One region of the Methylomonas sp. LWB genome, then DNA from elsewhere that is predicted to be linked to it. Evidence: riboswitches for the same ligand, from Rfam matches in the RefSeq annotation. Region 1 holds a riboswitch; each other region holds the start of a gene.
The links. A riboswitch is a leader RNA that binds a small molecule or an ion and turns the genes downstream of it on or off. The one in region 1 is predicted to bind cyclic di-GMP.

Region 1 (3,966 bases):
GTTGGTGGGATCGAGTGGATTGATCGCCAGCGCGGGCTCGTTAGCCGCGTCGCCGACAATATTATTGCCGTCCGAATCGACGTTGATTTGTATGCTGGCGTAGGCACCGAATCGGTGTGGCGCGTTCGCCGCGACCGCATTCGAGCCGGCCGCCGCGATCCACGCCGCGCTACTTAACCACGCCATCGCGGAAACGCGCGTCATAGATGGCGCCTCCGCATGCCAATGCGCGCCAAACCGCCCAAACCTGAAACAAATAGCCAAATCGAGGCCGGAACCGGTACCACCGAAGTATGCAAACTGATATTTCCGACGATAGCATCGCGGGTGCCGAACAAATGGTCATAGCCTTCGCCCAAACCCAGTTCGCCGCTCAAATCCAGCGAACCGTCGTGAATATCCAGCACGACATTGAACAAATTATAGGATTGGGAGCGAAACGACACATGATTGTACAAGGACCATGCGGAACGGCCGGATGCGCCATCCATATTGGCGGCGTCGTATTCCAGCGCGTAGTCGCCGGATAAAATGCGATTGAATTCTGATCCTGTATCGACCCGGAACCGAAACACGCCGGATAAACCAATGACGCCGGTAACGGTCGAGGCGAAATTGGCCGGATCGAATTCGATCGTGGTCGGTTTTGCGTGGCGCCCGGTCAGATTGGCGACATGCGTGCCGTTCACTGAAAACGTCAGGTTCTTAGCCGGAATTTCGGCGACGCCCGGCACGATATGATCTTCGAGAATTTGCGTGGCGGTGCGGCTATTCGCGGCCGGGGCGTCGAAAAATTCCTCCAAGTACATCGAAGGCGCGGCGGTCGCGTCAATCGCGATTGCGTCGGCGAGCGCGTCTCGATCGAGATTCACCACCATGGTACCGCCGGAAACCGTGGCGGCGGAAACAGGCGGCGATAACGCGGCCAGCAGTGCCGCGGCAACGAGCGCGCGCGACCCTATCATTTGAATATGCATAAATTTGCCAGAGGAAGTCATTTCCGTTGAGAGCCGATGCGCAAAATACCCGAACGACTTAGTCGTCCGGATATTCGGCCGGGTCAAGGTTGCCGGTTACGCGGCGATCGGTGCCGACTTGCGACGCCGCGATGCCAGCACGCCGAACAGACCGCTACCGAACAACCACGCGGCGGCCGGCAATGGAACGGCGGCGGGAACCGGCGAAATCAGACTGAAGGTGCCGGCCATGCCGGCGGAATTGGAACCGTCGCCACCGAATAAAAAGGCCGATGTGTTGGGCGACCACCAGAGCTCGCCGGTAAAGGCCAGGCTATCGCCGTCGGTGGTAATACTGATATTACGGGTGTCGAAGGTATTGGAAGCAAAACTGACGTTGTTGGTTAAGGTCCAACCGGTGTTGGTGCCGTTGTTTCGCGCGGCGATATAAGAGAATTTGTAGTCGCCGGACAGCAGCGTGCCGGTAAAGCTACCGCGCGTCATATACACGCCATCCAAACCGACCTGACCGCTCGCGGTCAAGCTGGAGGCGTTCAGCAGATGGTCTTGATCGGACGCCCAAGTCAACGTCGTCGCTTGATTACTGCGCCCGCTGCCGCCGATATAACCGGTCGGTATCCCGGTGCCCGCCAAACTGCTTGGATTCACGTCGTAACTTAATATGTTCGGCGCCGGATAGGTATTCGTCGGAGTCGCGACCATATCGTTCGCGGTCAAGGTGTCGGCCACCGCCTTATCGAAAAAATTGGCGACGTAGTAAGAGGTAATCGAACCTTCTCCCAAGTTCAAGCCGGCCAATAAGTCGTTTGGGTCGTTGAATGCGATATTGAACACACCGCCGTTCAAGGTACCGGCGTTGGCTAGATTGGTCGCCGCAAGCGCCGCCGCGGCAAACCAGGTTTTTCCTAACGTCATTTTTTTTGATCCATGAAATTGCATATTTAATTCCTATAGGCTTGAAAGATAGATTTTCGGTAGCCGATTCGAACGCTTCGAACCGACGCTTACTCTCGTTCGAGAGGCAACCCGGCTGTCTTGAACCAAGACCCAAGGCTTTCCGGCTCCGTCTTGCGGCGGATGTGGCAAATTTACCGTCGATACCGCACCTTAAACTCGGCTCGACTCTCGCGGCCTCTCCTGATCCGCTCTTGCCGGCACGCTGTCCAGATGCTGATTCCGAAAGTAATTTCCGGTGCGGCGAACAGACTCAAGCAGTTAGTGTGCCAGCCATACCTCGCTAAAACCGGGAAACGGTGACCGGCTGTCGGTGGCGCTATTGGAGTCCAGAACCGAGTCATCGCTGCTAAACTGGGGTACACAGAGAATCTGAACATCGTCGACTGCGGTCGACGGGGCGCATGAAAAGCAAACGGACAAACCCATTCGCCTATTTTTTGCTGAGTGATTTCACTCAATTAATCTCAACTATAGATAAGCTAAGTTATTGAAACAAAATTAAAATTAATATTCCTACCGCAAATGCCCAATGCACTTCGCGGCGTATAACATAATTTATTAAATTTAAGATTAATTGATGCCTAAAACCGGACTGACGCCGGAAAACATCGTTTCAGCGGGACCGGCGAAACGAGGGTGCCGCAAAGAGTGGGAAAGTTATTTGCCGTAAATCAAGGCTTGCGGCTGGCGTTCCAGCCCCTCGGCCAAGTCTTTGAGCGAACGCGAGGCGTTGCGCACTTCCAGCAAGGCCTGGTTCAACGGCGCATCGGCGTCGGCCAGCGTCTCGACCGCATTCAGCGTGTGCCGCGATTCCTGCAGAACCTGGGTCGCGGCGGTCAGGCTTTGTTCGGCGGCGCGCAACACCGGCAGCAATTCCCGGTTGAAATCCCGCAGCGTGGCGCGGGTGTCGGTTAGCGCGCCGTTGGCGTTGCTCAGCAAGGGTTCGGTTTGCCGGTTCAGCGTCGCCATCAACTTTTGGGTTTCCTGTAAGGACTTCGCCAAGGCGGTCATCGATTGCTTGGTGTTATCCGACTGCAACAGATTGCGGATTTCGGTCAAGGTATCGGACAGATTTTTCAGGGTTTCCTCGACCGGCAATTGCTTGGCCCGGTTGATGATTTCGTCGGCGGTGTTGCGGATTTCGTCGACCGTAGTCGGCACGCTGGGCAGTTCCGGCAAATTTTTATAATCCAGTTTGACCAGATTGATCGGCTTGTCGCTGTAGAAATTTAGATCGACATACAGCAAGCCGGTCAGCAAGCTCTGAGTCTCCAATCGCGCCTTCAAGCCGGCTTCTATCATCCGTTGCGCCGCTTCCTGTTGCTGCTTTTTGGTGTGGCCGTGGCTCTCTTCGCCCGAGGTGTTGCGCAGCAAGGCCGGGTCGATTTCAATGACCACCGGTTTGTAGATTCGGTCGGTGTCGGTTTCCATCACCAACGAAATCTCGCTAACGTTGCCGATCTGCACGCCCTGCAGCTTAACCGGCGCGCCGACGTTCAAGCCGTTCAAGGCCGAGTCGAAGAAGATCACGAAGCGATTTTTGTCCTTAAAATAATCGCCGCCGCCGAAAATCATCACGCCCATCGTCAACAAAGTCAGCGCACCGGTCAAAAACAAACCGATCGCCAATGGATTGGCTTGCTTGCTCACAGGCTACTCCGAATACGGCCACCGGCTTGCCGGGATACCGAGGCATCGCCGCGCGTCAGGAAACGCACGATATTGGGATCTTTGGATTCCGCCAACAATTGCTTGGGCGGACCGCCGGCAATCATCGTATGGGTTTCGGCATCGAGAAACACCGAATTGTTGCCGATCAGGAAAATACTATCCAAGTCGTGGGTCACCACGACAACGGTGGCCGACAAGGCCTGACTCAAACTAAGGATCAGGTCGTCGAGCAATTTGGCGGTAATCGGATCCAGGCCGGCCGACGGCTCGTCGAAAAACAAAATTTCCGGGTCCAGGGCCATGGCCCTAGCCAAACCGGCGCGTTTTTGCATGCCCCCGCTCAACTCGGACGGATAATAAT
Region 2 (3,966 bases), on a different contig from region 1:
ATATGGTGGTGCAAGGGGGGGCGGAAAACGGCTATTGGATAAACGACAGTTCCGGGCAGGGCTATCTGCTGGAAAAAGTCCTGCTGGCTGGCGATCGAGCCGCCACCTGGAAAAAGCAAGTGGTTTCCGGGCGGCGGGTGCGCTACCTCGATTGGGTTTTGCCCGGCATTTTAGCCATCAACATCATGCACGGCAGTTTGTTCGGCGTCGGCTTTACCATCGTCAGGTATCGCAAAAGCGGCGTGCTTAAACGCTTGAAAGCCTCGCCGGTCAACGCTTTTGAGTTCCTGTCGGCACAAGTCGTCAGCCGGCTGGGGCTGTTGATGCTGGCGGTCGTGCTGCAATTTGTCGCGATGAACGTCTTGTTCGACTTTTTAGTGCAGGGGGCTTATGCCTTGTTGGCGCTGATAGCGGTACTCGGTTCGGTAACTTTGATCAGTCTCGGCTTATTGATGGCGAGCCGGACCGGTAGCGAGGAGTTGGCGTTGGGCATCCTGAATTTGCTGACCTTGCCGATGATACTGCTGTCCGGGGTCTGGTTTTCGCTGGAAGGCGCACCCGCGCTGTTGCAGAACCTGACGCTGATTTTCCCGCTAACCCACGTGCTGCAAGCCGCGCGCGCGGTGATGATCGACGGCGCCGGATTGGCCGAGATAGCGCCGGCATTGATTACCCTGTCGATGATGACGCTGTTGTTTTTAACGACCGCCGCGCTGCGGTTTAAATGGGTGGAAGATTGAGGGTCGGTCAATCCATGGAGGTCCGTGCGACTCACCGGGAGCTGGCGCATTCCGCCCGTTGATTCGACGCGGCTTAGGTTTCGAGATACGTGGAGTTGTCACAAATACCGGCAAATCGTTTGAATAGGTGATTTCACGCAGTTGCTGAGGCAAATCACGTGGTTTGGGTTTGTTTGGCCGTCGGTAAAAATGTTAGTCGTTGTAAAACAATGGCTTTTTTGTTGGCCTGGTCTTTGCTGTTAGATCAGCAACTCGGGAAATGACGATAGGTTTATGTCGGCGGGTTTGCGTTTCGCGGCGCTCTCTCTAAGCCAGTATCGTTGGGTTTCGAGCCTTGGCGGCTGCCGAATGACGGCATCTTGCGCCGTTCGGAAAAGCCGCCGGAAATCTAGGAAAACCTCGCTCAAGGATTCGGGCGATGCCGCACGGAAGCGGCAATTTCGCCACATCCGCCGCGAGGCGGAGCCGGAAAGCCACGGGTCTTGGAATAAGACGGCCGGGTTGCCTTCGAACTTTGGGCTCTGCAATGGGATGTGACGCGCTTCCATCCGTATCGGGACCTGGATTTTGCCCATTAAATCAATCTTAGATCGTTTTGTAAGGAAAACAATGAACCTATTAAACAAACACAGTTTGAAAGCGGCCTATGCCGGCGTTCTGGCAATCAGCGTATTCGGCGGCGGTCTGTTAACGGCAGGCGATGCCAACGCGGCCCTCGTTAGCGGCGTCGCGAATATGACCATCGACAATTCCGCATTTACCTCGGCCGTTGGCGGTTCCGAAGGTTGGTATATCGCCAATTTTTGGGACGAGACTTATAACGCAACGCCGATCGATCTGGACACGACCGGCGGTGTTGCTCTCAGTCAGACCGAGACCTTCAGCGTTTCGTTGCCGGTGAACGCCAATGGCACCACCATCAGCTACGGCGCGAGAAAGCAGGAGGCCACGACGATGGATGCCAGCAACACAGCGGCAGGCCAAATCGGCTTGAGCGGTGCATTTCGGATGGAACCCGCCGGTGGCGGCTCCTACCTGAACCCCGGTGATTTTTACCTGAAAAAAGCCAGTGGGACGTGGAATATCTTTACCTACAGCGCCGGTTTTAGTAGCCCCGCGCAAGATCCAGCCTTGTTCCGCTTGGTGAATGCCACCGAGTCGGTCAACGGTAATGGCGAATTATCGCTAAGCGGCGATTTGTATCTTTCCACTTTGGGTTACTCCTGGAATTTGCTGTTTAACGGCAGCACATCGGTCAAAGTGGGTACCTTCAATCTGGCGCCCGCCGCAGTGCCGCTGCCGGCCGGCGTGTGGTTGTTCGGGAGCGGATTGGTCGGCCTGTTAGGCGCCTCCAGAGGTAAATCGGGCTTATCCGCCTAAGCCTTACCAGACCGCTCACCCTTCCGTCGCAAAAGGCTGCGGGGCGCTTTGCTTTCCGTTAACGGTCGGGGGGTAGAGCCCGAACTTGGCCGGTAAGCGACTTATTAGAAACCCAATTTTTTTCAAGGAATACGCATGAAATTTCTATACCTGATCGTGCTGTCGTTAACCCTTGCCGCGACATCCGCGCACGGCGCTACCGTATCCGGCGGTTCGCTGATTATCAATATCGATCGAGACGCTTTCGAGAACGGTATCGATCTAGATAGGACCGCTGCGCCATCCATATACGTCGAGGAATACTACGACGCTTCGCTGGCCTCAAAAACCTTTGAAGAGTTGCGCGATTACAATACGCCCGTCGATCTGACCGATTACGCGGCGAACGAAATTCCGGCCACCGGATTGAAATTTACCGTCAATGGCGCGCATGTGGCTGACAACCCGTTAGGCCGGCACAATAGCGCCACTACCTTCACGTTCGACCCTAACGACATTACCGGCACTGCGTCGGGCTCTATCGGACTGGCCGGCGGCCTGCGTTATCGAGTGGATGTCGCGCCACCCACTAACCGGGTATTAATGGGCGACATGACGCTGACCTATAATCCCGCGGAAGCGCTAAAAACGCCGGAAAGTTCGGATTGGGTCATTTACAACACCCTCGGCTTTAAAGCGGTGGCTTTCGAGTTGTTTAACGTGGTTTCCGAGATCAACGGAAACGTGCTGTCTTTGAGCGGCGAGTTGGGTTACGGTTGGGGATTCGATCATCTTGGGGCCGGTCCGGCCCGCAATGCTAATGCGCGCATCGGTACCTTCAGCTTTCAAACCTCCGTGGTCCCGCTGCCGGCCGCCGTCTGGATGTTTATGACCGGCTTAATCGGCATGGGCGTGAGCGGTTTTCGCAACCGATCCGCTTGATCGGGATATCAGTTAACAGGAGGTTTCGATGACATGCCATCGCCTTGAAACATCAAAATACTTGACCGCGGTTTCGACGGTTTTCGCGCTGGTCGCCGGCGGATTCGTTACGCAGGCCGATGCCGCGTTGTTAAACGCGAATTCCGGAGGCACCTTCACGATGAATCTGGACCGCGATGCTTTAGCGCTCTCCAACTTCGGCTCGTTGACCCAGCCGGGATACTTTCTGGCGCAATATTTCGACACCATCGAGTCGGATTACACGACCCGCACCGATTCGTCGTTTTACTTCAATAATCCGACGCGTGTCGAAATTCCAGCCGTGAACTTGGTACACGACATCACGCCGGTCAGTGCCAGCAATCCCAGCGGTCAGCTTTCCGGCCGCAACGTCCAAGCCACGACGCCGGACTTCTCGATCGATTCGGACACCTTGGCGGGTACCGGCACGATGGGCATGACCGGCGTCGAGATGTTTCGAGGAAGCTTTTCCGGCACCTTGCTGAACGGCGATTACTCGCTGAAATACGACCCGGAGGCGCGGCAGACCATGTGGGATGCCTTTGGTGTTTCGGGCACGCCGGGCGGCTGGTATTTGCAGAATAACGTTTCGTTTAGCGCGGTGGCTTACGAATTGGCTAATTTGCGGTTGCAGTACAGCAGTGCCGGCGATTGGATGCTCAGCGGCGATTTATTACTGTCCCCCGAAAACGCGTTCTTTTTGAAAAATACCGTCTTGGCCGATTTGGGGGATTTTTGTTTAGGCGTGGGTGCCTATAGCGGTTGCGGCCAAGTGGCCACCGTTCCATTGCCTTCGGCGGTTTGGTTCTTCGCTTCGGGGATTGCCGGTATCGGTATCAACGGCTATCGCCGATTCAGGAGGGCATGATGGACGTTCGCCTAGGTCGCGCCGCTCCGTTGCCGC
Region 3 (3,966 bases), on a different contig from region 1:
GATATTGGATTGAGCTTGGGTACCGGAACCGTTTTCGCGGCGGCAGGTATGCAACAACGAGGAACCCGGCAAGTAAGCGGCGGCATTGGCTTGGACCCAATCGTACAAACCGGTGGAACCGGTCACTTTCAATTGGTTCCAGTCCGCCCAGCTGCCCGCATGAATCGATGCGATTTGAGCCGAGCTCAGGCTAGGCATGCAGGCCTCGGTTTCGGCACCAACCGCGCAGCCCGCCAAGGAACCGTTGGCGATTTGGGCGGCTTGCAATGCAAAATACAGTTTTTTGGTGACGGGCACGCCGAAGGTCACCGCCGAAGCGCTTTTCACGGTCAATTTAGCAACGTCGTCAGCATTCACGTCCAGATAGCCGGCTGGGGCGTTGTTACCGGTAAATTGCGCCGGGTCGACGTCGGAAATGCCGAAGTCGGAGATGTGGGTGCTGTATTTGCTGGCATCGGCCAAGTCGTAAGGGCAGGTAATCAAACCCAGTGTCGAACCGGCGACCGGCAAGGTGTTGGAGGTGCAAGCCGAGCTGATTTTCAAATACTCGATCGTGGCACTAGCGGTGTTACCATTGGCTTCGGCGATGATAGGGCTAACGCCGAACGCGGAACCGCCGGCGCTGCGTTTGTAGACCAAGATGTAAGGCTTGTTGGTCGGTACATTGCTGTTGGTGGTGGCGCGGGTGCACAAATAAGCGTTTTGGTCGGAACCGGTCAGGCTGTCTTTGTATTTCCAGATTTTTTTAGTAGTGTCGCAGACTTTATCGGCGGCCGGTACCGATGAATCGGTGATCAGTTTTTCGATAAAGTTGACCGCCGCGGAGGCGCCGGACAAATACAACACGTTGGTTTGGCTGGCGTCGATGATGGGCAAGTTGTTGCCGTCGACCGGAATCGGATCGTTGACGGTCGCGGCTTGCACACCTGATGCGGCCAACAAGGCGCTGATCGCGGTGCCTAATACTAAGTTTTTCATGGGTAGTTCCTCGAGTAAAAAATCGTCAAACCGGAGCGGCGCCAACGCCGCTCCGAATACCGCTTATGCGGCGGCGTATTTGCGGCGAGTCGCGCGCAACAAGCCCATCAGGCCGGCGCCGAACATCCAAACCGCGGCCGGCAGCGGCACATTGGCCGGGGCCGGACCGAAGCTCAGCAGATTGCCGGCCAGGGTCCATTTACCGGCGGCCAGCGTGTGAGGCTGAATGCCGTTGTAGTACCAGAAATCGCCGGAGGTACCGTAGGCGATATTGGCTTGGGCCAAGCTGACCGTGCCGAAGATACTGTTGAAGTCATTGTGTTGCCCGGTATTCGGGGTATCGGCGTCGTACACCAACGAACTCAGATTCGCGGCATAATCGTTTCCAGTAGCGCCGGGGTTATCGGCGACTTGTCCGCCATTGATCTGATTCGCATGGTTTTTGATCGCAGTACCAGGGACTGTGGATTGTTGCAAACTGTTGTATTTAGCAATCTCGGTCATGCCGGTGATCAACTGCTTGGAACCGAAACCGACGGCAACCGCGAACTTGGTTTGCGAAGCATCCATACCGCTGGCGAAGGTGTTCCAGTTGTCATTGAGGCTCAAATCGTAGCTCAGCGTATAGCTGTCGTTGGCGACGTTGGCGATCAAATCGCTCATCAGCACGCCCAAATCCAGCGTGAACGTCAAGGTTTGGCTTTTGTCGTATACCGACAAATAGGCCTCGACCGTAGCCGCGCTAGTATTGTTGATCGCCGCATTCGCCGCGCCGGTGGCAGCGAACATCGCCGCCGCCAACAAGGCTTTGTTTAAAGATTTCATAATGGTTTCCTTATGTTTAAGATTTAAAAAATACATAAGGTGACAGCCCAGCCGTCTTGGCTTGTCGGCTTCCTACCGCCCGCCGCCATCCCCGGCGACCGACCCAAGCCAAGACCTGAAACTTTCCGTCCCCGCCTCGCGGCGAGTTTGGCTTTTACACGCTTACCTGCTCACTAAACTTCTAACACCTCGAGTGGTGTCGCTATCCCCGCTACCATGTGTCCGTATTGCAACCTACTCCCTACCTTCTTCCTCTTGCCGCTCCCTTCGCTGGTCTTCCCTGTTCCCTGTAATTCCGCATCAACCAAGATCCCGCGGCTCCCTGCCATCTCAGTTGCGGCGAATTATTCCAAACAAATCAATAAGTTTCCGTTACAGCTCTGTTAAAGAATCGTGAAATGTATTACATGCGTGATACGCCGAAACATCGCCGAATGCCGCAGCACGTTGTTTTTCAAGGGCGAATCGTTGCCGCCACGGACCGCGTACCTAACAGGCTAAATTGGGCGCATCCGACATGGACTGTCGAATTTGGCGTGCGGCATCGGCCGCCCGCCCAACGATTGGAGGACTTAACATTGGCCGGAAACGAATATCGGCGAGAGGGCAACTGTACTAATCGTTAGACGCTGTCGCGGGGACCAAGCACTGATGGACTGACTTTGCCCGGCGTTGCAAACGCGCTAACCGTGGTTATCGGCGATTCGCGGCTAAACACTCGGTCGCCGCTAAAACGCCGCCTACCGGAGTTTCCCAAACGGGAAAACTATAGCTTGCAAAGTCAGGATGCCCGTGGCATTGGGAATGGCGTGTTTGTGCTTCCCCGCCGGAGCGGGACCTATTAACCCGGCTCTTAAATACCGTTCGCCCTGTCGAAGGGCACGCCGGTCCGGGCTTAGACCGGCTCAGCCCGAGAAACACCAGTGAGAAATAGGGCCGGATGTAGAGGGCATGCGGCGGCTGACGCCGAATTGCGAGAAATTGACCGAAACCGAGGTTACAGGGGGATCGATCGTTCGAAAAAGCCGGTGCTGGCGAGAACGCCGAAACCTGCCGGGACTAGCGCCCGACAAACCAGCGCTGTTGAATCGCGAACGCGACGTTCACCAAGCCGACCATGACCGGCACTTCGATCAGCGGCCCAATCACCGCCGCGAAAGCCGCGCCGCTGTCGATGCCGAACACTGCCACCGCCACCGCGATCGCCAATTCGAAGTTGTTGCTGGCGGCGGTAAAGGCCAACGTCGTGGTTTGGCCGTAGTCGGCGCCGATCAGTTTGCCCATCGCGAAACTGACCAGAAACATCGCGACGAAATAAATCAACAGCGGTAGCGCGATACGCAACACGTCCAGCGGCAATTGCACGATCAATTCGCCCTTCAACGAGAACATCGTCACGATCGTAAACAGTAACGCGATCAGCGTCAGCGGGCTGATTTTGGGTACGAAACTCTGCTGGTACCAATCCTTGCCCTTGGCTCTGACCAACAGCCAACGCGTCGCGAAACCGGCGATGAACGGAATCCCCAAATAAATAAACACGCTTTGGGCAATATCGGCGATCGTCACCGCCACCAAACTGCCCGGCAAACCGAACAGCGGCGGCAACACGGTGACGAACAACCAGGCATAAACCCCGAAAAACAGCACTTGAAACACACTGTTAAAGGCCACCAGCCCGGCGCAGTAGTCGTTATCGCCGCGCGCCAGTTCATTCCAGACGATCACCATCGCAATGCACCGGGCCAGGCCAATCAGGATCAAGCCGGTCATGTATTCCGGATAGTCGGCTAAAAATCCGACCGCCAAGCCGAACATCAACAGCGGACCGATCAGCCAGTTTTGCACCAGCGACAGCGCCAACACCCGGCCGTTACGAAACACGTCGCCGAGTTCCTCGTAACGCACTTTCGCCAGCGGCGGATACATCATCAGAATCAGACCGATCGCGATCGGGACGTTGGTGGTACCGACCGAAGCCTGGGCGTTCAGGCGATTCACCTGTTCCGGAAACGCAAAGCCGATGCCCACACCCAGCAACATCGCGAGAAATATCCACAAGGTTAGGAAGCGGTCCAAAAACGACAAGCGCGGCTGCGGGCAGATTGGCAAGTTCATCGTGGAAAACCTCGAACTGTTCGATCAGATAGGACTGCAATTCGA

Region 2: it holds a riboswitch for cyclic di-GMP, as region 1 does, so the genes downstream of both, BJL95_RS02320 (hypothetical protein) here and BJL95_RS17860 (PEP-CTERM sorting domain-containing protein) in region 1, are expected to answer to the same signal.
Region 3: it holds a riboswitch for cyclic di-GMP, as region 1 does, so the genes downstream of both, BJL95_RS01905 (VPLPA-CTERM sorting domain-containing protein) here and BJL95_RS17860 (PEP-CTERM sorting domain-containing protein) in region 1, are expected to answer to the same signal.

The regions. Positions count from the first base shown of each region.
Region 1 is NZ_MKMC01000045.1:361,725-365,690, forward strand. It holds gene BJL95_RS17850 (hypothetical protein) at 1-204, opposite strand, end outside; gene BJL95_RS17855 (VPLPA-CTERM sorting domain-containing protein) at 201-965, opposite strand; gene BJL95_RS17860 (PEP-CTERM sorting domain-containing protein) at 1,074-1,892, opposite strand; cyclic di-GMP riboswitch class I at 1,995-2,071, opposite strand; gene BJL95_RS17865 (MlaD family protein) at 2,592-3,584, opposite strand; gene BJL95_RS17870 (ABC transporter ATP-binding protein) at 3,581-3,966, opposite strand, start outside.
Region 2 is NZ_MKMC01000005.1:25,274-29,239, reverse strand. It holds gene BJL95_RS02325 (ABC transporter permease) at 1-740, shown strand, start outside; cyclic di-GMP riboswitch class I at 1,173-1,249, shown strand; gene BJL95_RS02320 (hypothetical protein) at 1,350-2,120, shown strand; gene BJL95_RS02315 (VPLPA-CTERM sorting domain-containing protein) at 2,256-3,041, shown strand; gene BJL95_RS02310 (hypothetical protein) at 3,070-3,930, shown strand; gene BJL95_RS02305 (sialidase family protein) at 3,930-3,966, shown strand, end outside.
Region 3 is NZ_MKMC01000004.1:66,992-70,957, reverse strand. It holds gene BJL95_RS01910 (hypothetical protein) at 1-978, opposite strand, end outside; gene BJL95_RS01905 (VPLPA-CTERM sorting domain-containing protein) at 1,042-1,803, opposite strand; cyclic di-GMP riboswitch class I at 1,842-1,965, opposite strand; gene arsB (ACR3 family arsenite efflux transporter) at 2,863-3,921, opposite strand; gene BJL95_RS01895 (ArsI/CadI family heavy metal resistance metalloenzyme) at 3,946-3,966, opposite strand, start outside.